One region of the Paenibacillus sanfengchensis genome, then DNA from elsewhere that is predicted to be linked to it. Evidence: riboswitches for the same ligand, from Rfam matches in the RefSeq annotation. Region 1 holds a riboswitch; each other region holds the start of a gene.
The links. A riboswitch is a leader RNA that binds a small molecule or an ion and turns the genes downstream of it on or off. The one in region 1 is predicted to bind cyclic di-AMP.

Region 1 (3,259 bases):
GGATTGTCGTCAAGGAATCGGGAATGCATGCGGTGGAAGACTATCTGATGTCAAGATATCAAATGTATTGGCAAATTTATTTCCATCCGGTGACGCGCAGTTCGGAGATTATTTTGCGGCAAATCTTCCGGCGTGCGAAGGAGCTTTACGCGGGCGGACACGTATTTCGGTTTCTTCCGGAGCCGCTGCCGGGCCTGTTCAACCGGGAGCTGACTGTGCAGGAATATCTGCTGCTTGACGAGGCGTTGGTACAGACCGCTTTTATGCAGTGGAGGGTAGAATCGGATGAGCTGCTAAGCGACTTGTGCACACGATTTTTAAACCGGAAATTGTATAAATATGTAGAAGTGGAGTCGATGGATCTGGAAACGATTGACGAAATTCGCAGTGCGTTCGAAAGGGCCGGCCTTCATCCGGAATATGACCTGGAAATTGATTTTCCGACCGATCTGCCTTATGATGTGTTTCGTCCGAACGGTGAGTCTCGGGACAAGCAGATCTTGTTGTTGGACCGGCAGGATCAGTTGAAGGAAATCTCCGAGGTGTCGGACATTGTGCGTTCGATTAGCGGTCTGCACCGGGGCAAATATCATTTGTACTATCCGGATAATAAGTTGAGACCGGCCATGGACCGGCTGCCGCGGCATATCGCGGAATATTTTGAACAGGGAACGTAGGAGGGAGAATCATGGAATTATTTGATACGCATACGCACATGGATGCGCCGCAATTTGACGAAGACCGCCATGATGCGATTGAACGCGCCTTGGCGCAAGGGGTAACGCGGATGATCAACATCGGTTTTAACCGCGAGACGATCCCAACGACGATGAAGCTGGCCGAGACTTATGATTTTATTTATGCGGCGGTAGGTTGGCATCCGCAGGACGCCATTACGATGAAAGAAGATGATTTGGACTGGATTGCAGATTTATGCAAACATGAAAAGGTCGTCGCTATCGGAGAAATCGGCCTGGATTACTACTGGGATACGTCCCCCAAGGAGGTCCAGCACGAGGTATTCCGCAAGCAAATTCGGCTGGCCAGAGAGCTGGGAATGCCGATTTCCATACATAACCGGGATGCGCATGAAGATGTTGTTCGGATCCTGCGCGAGGAGAGAGCGAACGAGATTGGCGGGGTGATGCATTCCTATTCGGGCAGCTGGGAAATTGCCAAAATGTGTCTGGATTTGGGATTTCATTTGTCGTTTGGCGGACCGATTACGTTTAAAAATGCAAAGCAGCCCAAAGAGGTATTGGCGAAGACTCCCTTGGATCGGTTGCTGATCGAAACGGATTCCCCATATCTTACACCTCATCCATTTCGAGGAAAACGGAATGAGACCGGTCATGTCCGTTTGGTGGCCGAGGCGGCTGCCGAATTGAAGGGGATATCCGTGGAGGAAATCGCGGAAATTACGACCCGAAATGCGCTGGAACGATTTGGTATTCCAAGCAATCGGGAGAAAAACCAGTAAAAAAAAGAGCATTTCGGAAAGATTAATGCTTTTTAACCAACTTGAGCGAGAATATTACATTTTTTTAACCAATTATTAAAATAAACGTTGTTGATTCGTCCTTTACAACATGCATCGAAACAGGATAGAATCTTTTCAGTAATCGATTTGGGGTCGTTAACATGCCGTTGACGATTCCGTTATATGGTTCCATGAACCAGTCTCGCTGAGTCCCCGATCATGGGGAACGGGGGAACCGACTACAGCGCCGCAAGGTTATTCGTCCGGCCTGTAATTGATTTCTTTATCGGGTCATTGGGGTGAATTCAAGGTCGTTGCGCCATGAGCGAATGACGGAGAAAGGGCGGCTCTCTGCGTCCTAACCCGACAGCTAACCTCGTAAGCGTACTAAGAGAGGGCAAACTCGTGCATCCTACTACACCAAGACATTCGGAAGCCACGAAAGAGAGCCTCTTACTCTTTCTAAGGCTTCTTTTGTTTTGAATAAACGTAATAGGGTCATCATACTGTGTTAAACAGGAGGTGACTTGATGCCGGGTAGACTGGGGCAGGATACGGAATGCGGGCTTTTTTAGGGCATTTCGTAAAATTGAAATGTAGTCACGTCATATGTAACACGATTCGACCTAGACGGCGGGACTATGAAGGAGGACGGAAGAAATGGGCCTTTTCCGCAATGAGGAATCCCATGAATCACGCTCATCCAGCATGTCTTACGCAATGCGGTGGAAACAAGAACATTTACGTCAGATTTCGGTCGTCGGAATTTTGTCCATCGCGGTAGTTCTCATCATCCTGATTTGGTTTTATGGCCAAAGCAAAAAAGTATACTTGGTTGTTGACGGGAAGAGTCAGCAGATCGAAACCCGGAAATCGCTGGTCAATCAAGTGCTGGAAGAACAATCTATCGTTTTGAAGCCGGAGGATGAAGTGTCGCTTTCCCTGGCGAGTTCGATTCAAGACGGGGACCGGATTGTCATCGTTCGCTCCGTCCCTGTGAAGGTAAGCGTAGATGGAACGACAAAGACTCATTTCACGACACAGGATAGTGTCCGGAAAACAATCGAGGAACTTGGCATCACTTTGGGGCAGGACGATAAAATTACACCGGCCTTGGACGGCAAAGTCTCGGCGAACTTGAAAATCAAGGTCGTCCGCGTTACCAGACAAAAGGTGCAGACTACGCAGAACGTTCCTTTCACCGTGGTGAAAACCTCCGACAAGAACCTGCTTAAGGGAAAGACAAAGGTGATTTCTCCGGGGAGCAAAGGCGTTGTAGTTCATAACATCGAAAAAGTGTATGAAGACGGAAAATTCGTGTCCAAACACTGGCTCGGCAAAGAGGTCAAAAAGACCGGATCGCCGAAAGTCGTTGCCGTAGGCACGAAGAAACCGACAGCAGTCGCATCCGCCAGCATTTCCCGCAGCGCCAACGCGGTTAATATCAGCGGCCTTACGACGAAAGGCGGCGTCTCTTTTAAATATAAAAAAGTGCTTAAAAACGTGACTCTTACGGCATACTCCGCCGAGGAGGACGGCATCGGCACGCGTACGGCTTCCGGCACCCGGGTAACGGAGGGAAGAACGATCGCGGTCGACAAAAGTGTCGTCCCTCTGGGATGGTGGGTCTATATCGAAGGGGTCGGCTTCCGCCAGGCGGAGGATACCGGGGGGGCTATCAAAGGTCACAAAATGGACGTTTATTACGATTCCCTGAAATCGGCGGAGGATTTTGGACGCAAGAAAGGCCGGACCGTTTACGTGATCGGGCCGACCAAG
Region 2 (3,259 bases), on a different contig from region 1:
AGACCGGTACAGAACCAAAGCTGAAAATAACTCCACTGACTTTCTGAAAATAATGCTACAATAAAGGCCGAAACAGTAAAGTTTTTCGCAAAGGGGTAATGGACATGACAACCATACTGAAAACATTGACGATAGCCGGCAGCGATTCCAGCGGCGGGGCGGGAATCCAGGCGGATTTGAAGACCTTTGAGGAATACGGGACCTATGGATTGAGCGCGTTGACCACCATCGTGACGATGGATCCGGACCGCGGCTGGCATCACAGCGTATATCCGGTGGATGCGGCCCTCGTTGCCGAACAGCTGAAGACCGTATTTGCCGGCGGGCCCGTTGCGGCCATGAAAACGGGAATGCTGGGCAGCGTGGCGATCATCGAAGTCGTGGAAGCCTGCATTAAGCGGAATCGGCAGCAAAATGTCGTCATCGACCCGGTAATGGTCTGCAAGGGCGAGGACGAAGTGCTGAATCCCGAAAGCGCGGATGCGATTCGCGATTCTTTGTTGCCGCTGGCAACCGTGACCACGCCGAACCTGTTCGAAGCGGGCGTATTGTCCGGAATGGGGCGTCTGACCTCGGTGGCGGATATGAAGGAAGCGGCGAAACGAATTCGGGAACGGGGGGCCCGGAACGTCGTTATCAAAGGCGGGAAGGCTCTCGAGGGCGAAAAAGCGCTCGACATATTCTACGACGGCTCCGAATTTACGATCCTGGAGAGCGATAAAATCGAACCGGCCCACAACCACGGTGCGGGCTGTACATTTGCCGCCGCGGTAACCGGCGGGCTGGCTTGCGGCATGCCGGTCAAGGAGGCGGTGGAGAAAGCGAAAAAATTCGTGACGGCCGCGATCCGCTCCGGATACGCATTTAACGAATTTGTAGGTCCCGTTTTTCACGCGGGGTATCGCTTGAACGGCGAGCAATAAAACCATGGCCCTCCATTTAAGGTCTTGTTCTCCTGTGCGGAGAGCAGGACCTTTTCTTACATTTGACGTGGGCTGATAAATCATGAAAGGAAATGAAAATAAGGGAAGTAAGCGCTTAATCGAACCCTTTTGGGTCAATGTTTCGTGAAATCGGGCACATCAAGGGTTTTACACGGATAAGTGAAAGGAGTATATTCACTCATGGATTTCATATCAAAATTCGCTGAATTTCCAGTAAGGGAAAACGGGGGAACCGATTTGTCGTCAACGTTTGGCCGGGAGAGTATCGGCCAAATCAAAGCGGCAGGGGGTGAATCCGCGGCAGCTTTCAGTCAGGGCTTTCGCGGAGGGGTGATTCTCGCCACCCTAATCCGACAGCTAACCTCGTAAGCGTAGTTCGGGAGAGGATGATACTGTGACCATGCAGACATGACATGGACCACAGGGGTTCTGACCTCTGTGGTTTTTTGCTGTGCTCCCCTATGCTTTTTTTTCCGAAGAAAATGGGTATTCTATCTTAAACCAACTATGAGGTGTTGCAGTTATGTTTACCATGCTAAAAAGAGTGCTCATCGGTCAGCCGCTGAAGTCTACGGAACTGGGGGAACAAAAGCTCAGTAAAACGAAAGCGCTGGCGATTCTGTCTTCGGATGCCCTGTCCTCCATTGCCTATGGTCCCGAACAGATCCTGATTGTGCTGATGGCCATCGGGGCGGCGGCCTTTTGGTATTCCATCCCGATTGCCGTAGGAATTCTCGTGCTGCTGACGGCTCTCGTCCTGTCCTACAGACAAGTGATTTTCGCTTATCCGCACGGGGGCGGCGCCTATGTGGTGTCGAAGGAGAACCTTGGTGTTAATGCGGGCCTGCTGGCGGGCGGAGCCCTGTTGGTTGATTATATTTTGACGGTGGCGGTCAGCATTTCGGCGGGGACGGACGCCATTACTTCCGCCTTTCCGTCGCTGCATCCTTATAATGTGCTGATCGCTTGCCTGCTGGTTGTGCTGATTACCGTTCTCAACCTGCGCGGCATTACCGAGTCGGCTTCCATTCTGGCTTATCCGGTGTACTTGTTCGTCCTGATCATCTTCATAACGATCGGTGCGGGATTGTATCGGATTATGACCGGCCAGGTCCCGAGCGATCTGCACGCCCCGATCGGTACACCTGTCGCCGGGCTGACCTTGTTTTTGCTGTTGAAGGCTTTTGCGTCCGGGAGTTCGGCCTTGACCGGGGTGGAGGCGATCTCCAATGCGATCCCGAATTTTAAGGACCCCGCCCCGAGGAATGCTTCCAAAACCCTGGCGGCGATGGGCATTCTGCTGGCTTTGCTGTTTACCGGAATCGTCTGGCTCGCGTATTACTACGGCATCTCGCCAAAAGGCGAGGAAACGGTCGTTTCGCAAATCGCCTCGGCAACCTTCGGCAGAGGCGGGATGTATTTCGCGATTCAGGGAATCACCGCAATGATTCTCGTCCTTGCCGCGAACACAGGGTATTCGGCATTTCCGCTGCTGGCGGTCAACCTGGCAAAGGATAAATATATCGCCCGGATGTTCACCGTTCGTGGAGATCGCCTTGGCTATTCGAACGGAATTGTGTTTCTGGCGGCGGCTTCGATTTTATTGATTATCGTGTTTAAAGGGCAGACCGAGCATTTGATTCCGCTTTATGCGGTCGGGGTTTTTATCCCGTTCACACTGGCGCAGGCCGGGATGCTGGTGAAGTGGATCCGGGAGAAACCCGAAGGGTGGAGAGTAAAGCTCACCATTAACGCGGTAGGCGCGGTGATCAGCTTTACGGTCATGATGATGTTTTTCATTACGAAGTTTACGCAGGTTTGGCCCGCACTCATTTTTTTACCGGCGATCGTCATGGTCTTTCACAAAATTCATAAGCACTATGAGGCCGTCGGCGATCAGCTTCGCATCACCACTTGCGAGCCTGCGGCTCGCGTTAATGGCAATGTGTTCGTTATTCCGGTCGCCGGAATTACGCATGTGGTGGAGAATACGCTGAACTATGCCAAATCCTTAAAGCCCGATCAAATTATCGCGGTATACGTGGCTTTCGATAAGGAAGCGGAGAAGCAGTTTGAAGAGAAGTGGAAGCTGTGGCAGCCCGATATCCGCCTGGTGACCATCTATTCGCAGTACCGGAGCATCATCCAGCCGCTGACCAAATTTATCGACACGGTCGAGCATAAGGCCAAGGAGTTGAATTACGGGGTGACCGTGCTGATTCCGCAGTTTATTCCGAAGAAACGGTGGCACAACGCGCTTCATAATCAATCGAGCTTATTGATTCGCGCATTCCTGCTCTATCGCCGGGATTTAA
Region 3 (3,259 bases), on a different contig from region 1:
CAAGCCTCCTGGAAGTTTGGTTCCGGCGATGCTTACGCCAAAAACGTATATTCCCGGGGCAAATTGATTCTGCTGGATATCGAGCGACAGGTCGGAGCCAAAGCCATGAAGCGGATTCTTTACAGTTACAGTCAAAAATACCGTTTCAAGCATCCGACGACCGCCGATTTCCAACGTGTCGTCGAGCAGTCCACCAGCCGCAGCTGGAAGGCTTATTTCAACCAGTATGTGTACGATGGTAAAATGGCCGACTTCTCGGTGGACCGTATCATAGTCAATCAAATCGCCAACAAGAACGGGGCGCCCCTGTATGAATCAAAGGTTACTTTAAGCCGTCGGGGCGGAAACGCCCCCAAAATTCCGCTTCTCTTCAGCTTCAAGGACGGACATACGGTCCGCAAAGTCTGGAACGGCGAAGGTGGAACCGTTCAGATGAAGCTGCAGTATAAAGAACCTTTGGACTGGGTGCAGGTCGATCCCGATTATTCGCTGGTTCTCGAGAACAAACACATCAACAATTACATGAGGGCCGAAATTGCCGAGCCAACCGGCACCCGGGCTACGCTTGGCGTCGTAAAACTGCTGGAAGCGCTGCTGGGGACGCTCGTCTGGTAGGGCTCACAAAACCAGGCCTATGCTTTCGAAGTAAGTTTTGTACGCAGCTATCTCTAAGATGTAACGCTCACAAAACCAGGCCTATGCTTTCGAAGTAAGTTTTGTACGCAGCTATCTCTAAGATGTAACGCTCACAAAACTTTTAGGAGGGAAAATAATGACCTACGTACGGAATGGATGGGGGCTTGTTCGAAGCCAATTTCCCTCTGTGATCATCCTGTTTCTGTACCAGCTGCTTTGGGGGTTGTTCTTCTACCGGCTAATTCACTCGGCCGTGATCGCCTTGCTGTCGCGGTATCCCGATCCCCCACCGAATGAGTTGAGCCAGGTTCTTTACTTGATCGAGGGACAAATCGAGCTCGGACGGAGCCCGGCGATCCACCAGTATTTGTGGATGCTGTTCGGCCTGATTGCCCTGCGTCTGCTGATGACCCCGTTGTTTCAAGCCGGTATTCTTTACGGCATGAAACCTCCGGAGGAGCAAGGGGCCGGGCTTCCGCTCTTCCGCGGCATGAAGGAATTCTGGAAGCCGGTCACTCTCTTTTTCCTGCTGGAGCTGATTCTGCTCGCCCTGCCGGGGTTATGGATCATCCCGAAGTTAGCGGCCCTCTGGCCTTGGCTCATCCCGGGGGGCGGCCGTCTGGGCCCCCTGCTGGCGATCATCGGGCTGCTTTTGGGGTGGGCGGCCTACGGCTGGCTCATTCGCCAGCTCCTATTGTTCTCCCAATTTGGCTATCTGTTCAAGACGGGAGTTTGGAACTCCCTTCTAATCAGCCTCAGACACCTGCTGCCCGGCATCGCCATCTCCCTCATCCTCGGCACGGCCGGAGCCGTCTTATTTCTCATCTGCGGGGCCTTCTCTTGGATCTGGACCGGGTTGGCCGCCATGGTTTTACAGCAAACCTATCCTTTTATCCGCAGCCTATTTCAAATTTGGAGTATATCCTCTCAATATGAACTCTGGCAGACCAAGTTACATAAAGGTTAAATTTTTTTCATCTTTGTCTATCCCTTGCACCACAAGGCCTCCGCGGAAAAGCGGGGGCTTTTCCCTGTGTTTTCGCCTCTGAATCTTGCTAAATAGCCGTTGCCAAAATATACTTGCCTTTGTTACAATAGCAACAGCACAATTCAGTAACGATTTTGTAATTATTTTTGTCACCTTGGCAGGAGAATCATGTCGGGTGTCGAATATGTAAGTAAATCGGATGTAAACTACAGCCGAATTCCCTTGGCGGGGAACGGGGGAACCACTTTGGGTGAATTGATCTCGCAAGAGAGGGATCATAGGGGACCTTCAACCGAATCCTTAAGCTAACCTCGTAGGCATTGGAAGGAGCATTTTCTTGAAGAAACAGTTGACCGCAGCAGCAGTAAGTCTGGCCATTCTTTTCTCCGTTGGCACTGGGAGCGCTTTCGCCGATTCCACGTTGGACGGCGTCATCGATACGGCCTTGGGAACGGAGTACTCTTCCGGCGGCACTACAACGTCCGGCTTCGATTGTTCCGGATTTACCATGTACGTCTTTTCGAAGATCGGTATTAAACTGCCCCATCAATCCGGTGCCCAATACAAGATGGGAACGGCCGTAGAGAAGGAAGAGCTGATTGCCGGCGATCTCGTGTTCTTCAACACTTCCGGTAAAGGCGTTTCTCATGTCGGCGTTTATGTTGGTGATGGCAAGTTTGCCCACGCATCTTCTTCCAAGGGCGTAGTCATCAGCAAACTGAGTGAGAAGTATTATGTACAGCGTTATGTCGGAGCGAAACGGATTCTGAGTACCGATAAGTACGAAGAAGTCACCACCGACTCCCAAGAGCATGACGATGTAGAATAATTCCGGCAAAGGCCCGCAGCGATTCTTTCGAGTCGTAGACTGCGGGTTTTTTCATGGCTGTTTGGGAAATCCCGTTTAGGAGAAATTACCCGTCTCTCCCCGGCATAAACAGGACAATAGAATTAAAATATCCGGCAACCCTAGAATAGCTTGCCAAAGCAAGTTAGGCTTGGTACAATAACCAAAGTAAATAGTAACAACTTTGTAAACATTGTTCGCCACGTCACAACTTTGGGTGCATTCAACTAGACTAGCCGAATTCCCGGCACCCGGGAAACGGGGGAACCATTTTGGGTGAATTGATTACCGATACATAGGAATCATAGGGAACCTTCAACCGAATCCTCAAGCTAACCTCGCAGGCATTGGAAGGAGAACTTTACATCATGAGAAAGACATTTGCAGCAGCAGCGACAAGTTTGGCGATTCTGTTCACCTTGGGGACAGGGAGCGTATCGGCCGAAGACACGACCTTGAACAGCGTGGTTAACTCTGTTTACGGAACGCCTTATAAATACGGGGGTGTCTCCACAAGCGGATTTGATTGCTCCGGATTTACGAGATATGTGTTCAAGCAGATGGGGGTCAAGCTCGCCCGGGTCTCTTCAGCCCAGTACAAACAAGGCACGCCTGTCGCCAAAAGCCAGTTAAAGCCGGGGGATCTCGTATTCTTCAATACCTTGGGCAAGAATAAAGTATCCCATGTCGGCATTTACATCGGTGAGGGGAAATTTGCGCACGCCTCTTCATCCAAAGGAATTCGTACGGATAAATTAAACAGCAGTTACTATAAATCAAAATATGTC
Region 4 (3,259 bases), on a different contig from region 1:
ACATAGGAAGCACCGAGTTTTTTATAAATCGCCTCGGGATGCCACATGGTCGTCACAACAGTTATCGCCTTGCTGGAAAACCGGGCAACAAACTGTAAATACTGGCAGCTCAGCGGTAGACTGGACTCAAAAATGAAAACTCGCCCGATCGGAAATACAGGTATCTCACCCACCTTATTACGGGTAGTACTTACACGCAAAATCTCATTCACTCCGATTTCCCTCAGCAGCTTTTCTTCCCTTTTGTTATTGGTTAAGGCTGCTACCGGAATTTTTTGGTACATAAGCAACCGAATGAAGTTTCTCCCCGCTTTATTCGAAGCGGCCACTAAAATACGGCTTTTCTCCATGCGCTCCTCCTCCGAATCAAGGAAAAAGGCAACAAAAAGAAGCCTTGGAAAAGAGGAACCTTTTCCGCGGCTTCTCGCTCATGACGCTTTCGTCCTGATCGGCCCGCGACAAAATGTTGCCTCTCCATACGCTTACGAGGTTAGCTGTCGGATTCGGGCGTGAGAGTCGCCCTACACCAGGCATTTGAGAGTGCCGAGTGATTCACCCCATGAAACCGAGCGCGGTTTCGTTGGTTCCCCCGTTCCTTGAGTCTTCCAAGGATTCAGCGTTTTAAAAGATTATTGTAAGTCACAGTTTTCCGAGACTGTGGCAGAAAAAACTATGAATAACCGATTGATTCATCCTCTCCCTCAATAGCACACGATCCTTTATCTACGGGTTAGCTGACATTTACAGGCGGTGAGAGACGCCCGTCTTCGCTGATCGAGTCGTGAACGAACGATTTCGTTCCCGGTTCCGATCGGCTTGCTCCCACACAAGCTTCGGTCCGTTGACTCCCCGTTTTGGATCGGCAGCTCCATTAGAATCGAATAGCAATTCAATTCATGGACCGTATCTTACTCCTTGACAAAATGATTGTAAAACGCTGTAGCATGAGTATCCACTGAAATAAGGAGTTCTAGGATAAAGGCAGCGTTATCAAAATGGAAACTCTTTTTTTTCCTCGCAAATACTCATGTTTACAAGGCTTTTCATCATTTTTACGGTTTTTTTACACCCGTGGGCGGTTTATTTACCCCTTTTTTATACGGACCTGAATTATAGTTAGAACCGTGAATTCTTCGACTTGTATGAACGCTGAATTCCCGTTATGGCGGGAAGCGGGGGAACCATCGGACCGCAAATTCGGTCCAACTTGGGGTGAATCCGAAGTGAGACGTTATCGGTCTCGTAAGGTAGGGCGACTCTCACCGCCCGAATCCGACAGCTAACCTCGTAAGCGCAGCAGAGAGAACCTTGATTTCCGTGCTTTTGCGTCGGGGCATTTTGCCCGTCCGCACAAACCGCTGCAGGGGTTTATTCTCTGTCGGCGGTTTTTTTGTTGTAAGCATGCGGACAAACGAGCTTTTAAACATTTTAACCCTATGGGAGGATGAGGATCGACATGAGGACTTATTATTGGGGATCGCATCGGAATCTTCTGGACCCGGTTAGCTTGCGTTACCTGTATTTTGGAGCGTTCTGGTATGAAGAACACGGGCAAAGATTTATCGTAGGTTATGGTTTCGGCGACAACAAGATCGGGATATTCCGCCAGTTCGGCGCACCGGCACCCTGTCAAGAATGCACGGATATAGAGGTTTTGCACGAGATCTACCGGGAATTCAGGAAACAACAGCAGGAACAAGATTGGTCGGCGCGCTTGCGCCTTCCGCTTCTGGCAGCTTTTCGAAAACCTTGGCTCCGGATACCTCCGGGCTGGTATGTGCTGAAATTGCAAGCGTCGTTTCCCGCTCATTTAACCTTTGTTCACAAAACAAAATACGCCGTATGGCTGGAGCATTCTGCCGTTTGCGAAAACGAAACGGAAATCCGAAGCTATATTCACAAGGCTGAGAACATGCATCATGTCGATTTTAATTGGTTGAACGGTTGAGGAGGGTTACGGAGATGAATAACAATAGACTAACGCGAATTGAACTGTTCGCCTTTAGTGGACCTCCATCTTTTGTTATTGCCGCCCGGGGCTCCCAAGAATGCTGGTATTGCATCCTGAAACTTTCCTGCGGAGACTGCAGCGGTTTCGGCGCTTGTCCTGTCTCTACGGACGGCAAAGGGTTCGACTTGATTAAATGGGGGGATTTTTTGCGGTCCATCCGAAACCAATCGGTAGAAGAAGCCTTGGAAATTGTTCGTTCCAAAGGCTCGGAATGGCTCCCGGGACAACTGGCATTGGTCCGATCCGCCTTGCTGGACACCGCTCTGTCCAGGCAGTCCCGCCTCAAAGCAGCGGCCGGAGCCGAATATAAGAGAAGCCTCTTCAGCAACCGCCCGTGGAACGCAGCACAGTTGATTCATGAATCTATAGCGTATTTTTCGATATTATAAGAAAAACCCAGAATCGCTTTCGCTCCAACCATCATATATGACTCCGATGCTCTCATCAGTAGACAAAAAGATACCCACAGTCCCGGCACTTTTTTTCTAAGTGTCCAGACTATGAGTATCCTCCATTTCCGTCGTTCTTATTTAAACACTTCCACGCCATTCAGAATGAGTCTGTGTGTAATCGTCGCATTTAACGAGTCCGATACGGAACAATATTTCGAAGTCCCGAGTTCAATGGCCTTCCAAATCCGGTAATCGGGAATATCGCCGTCTACCTTAAAGATCAGCTCGATCGAGGCAAATCCTTTGGGGGGCTCTTCCTTGCGGACTCCGTTCGTTACAATCTCAATCTTTTCAATAGAAGACAGGAAGTTCTCCAGAATCATCGTTACATCAATGCCAATACACCCCGCCAAGCTTGCCAATAATACCTCCACGGGCGAAGCGCCGTTGCCCTCTCCTCCCCATTGCGGAGTTGCGTCCATATTCACTTTGTAGCCGGAAGGACCCTCTGCTTGAAAAAACTTTTTCCCCTGCCAAGTTGTCGTTACTTGCATGTTGTTAACCTACCTTCTTTTTCTATTTATGATATAAATGACAAGCTGTATAACGATTTTCGGATACTTTTTGCCATTCTGGCTGAACGTTGCCGCACTCTGGCATAGCGTGAGGACAACGGGTATGAAAAACGCAGCCTGAAGGCGGTTTGCGCGGACTCGGCACCTCTCCGGACAGAACAATCCGCTCCCTTCGCTTGTCCATATCCGGCTCGGGAATAGCCGAAATCAGCGCCTTTGTATAGGGATGAAGCGGATTCGTGAACAGCTCTTCCGAGGGGCCAATCTCCATCATTTTGCCC

Region 2: another riboswitch for cyclic di-AMP. It lies ahead of V4U84_RS06430 (APC family permease); the one in region 1 lies ahead of V4U84_RS23270 (ubiquitin-like domain-containing protein).
Region 3: another riboswitch for cyclic di-AMP. It lies ahead of V4U84_RS25485 (C40 family peptidase); the one in region 1 lies ahead of V4U84_RS23270 (ubiquitin-like domain-containing protein).
Region 4: another riboswitch for cyclic di-AMP. It lies ahead of V4U84_RS15040 (hypothetical protein); the one in region 1 lies ahead of V4U84_RS23270 (ubiquitin-like domain-containing protein).

Annotation. Positions count from the first base shown of each region.
Region 1 covers NZ_JBAGJC010000016.1:95,041-98,299, reverse strand. The annotation lists gene V4U84_RS23280 (HD domain-containing protein) at 1-677, shown strand, start outside; gene V4U84_RS23275 (TatD family hydrolase) at 689-1,480, shown strand; cyclic di-AMP (ydaO/yuaA leader) riboswitch at 1,674-1,881, shown strand; gene V4U84_RS23270 (ubiquitin-like domain-containing protein) at 2,141-3,259, shown strand, end outside.
Region 2 covers NZ_JBAGJC010000003.1:33,405-36,663, reverse strand. The annotation lists gene V4U84_RS06440 (acyl-CoA-like ligand-binding transcription factor) at 1-1, shown strand, start outside; gene thiD (bifunctional hydroxymethylpyrimidine kinase/phosphomethylpyrimidine kinase) at 105-923, shown strand; cyclic di-AMP (ydaO/yuaA leader) riboswitch at 1,135-1,331, shown strand; gene V4U84_RS06430 (APC family permease) at 1,468-3,259, shown strand, end outside.
Region 3 covers NZ_JBAGJC010000022.1:46,226-49,484, forward strand. The annotation lists gene V4U84_RS25475 (M1 family metallopeptidase) at 1-615, shown strand, start outside; gene V4U84_RS25480 (hypothetical protein) at 773-1,603, shown strand; cyclic di-AMP (ydaO/yuaA leader) riboswitch at 1,825-1,959, shown strand; gene V4U84_RS25485 (C40 family peptidase) at 1,962-2,453, shown strand; cyclic di-AMP (ydaO/yuaA leader) riboswitch at 2,696-2,833, shown strand; gene V4U84_RS25490 (C40 family peptidase) at 2,840-3,259, shown strand, end outside.
Region 4 covers NZ_JBAGJC010000006.1:145,091-148,349, forward strand. The annotation lists gene V4U84_RS15035 (hypothetical protein) at 1-350, opposite strand, end outside; cyclic di-AMP (ydaO/yuaA leader) riboswitch at 466-629, opposite strand; cyclic di-AMP (ydaO/yuaA leader) riboswitch at 1,138-1,309, shown strand; gene V4U84_RS15040 (hypothetical protein) at 1,457-1,948, shown strand; gene V4U84_RS15045 (hypothetical protein) at 1,963-2,400, shown strand; gene V4U84_RS15050 (OsmC family protein) at 2,538-2,957, opposite strand; gene V4U84_RS15055 (ABC transporter ATP-binding protein) at 2,980-3,259, opposite strand, start outside.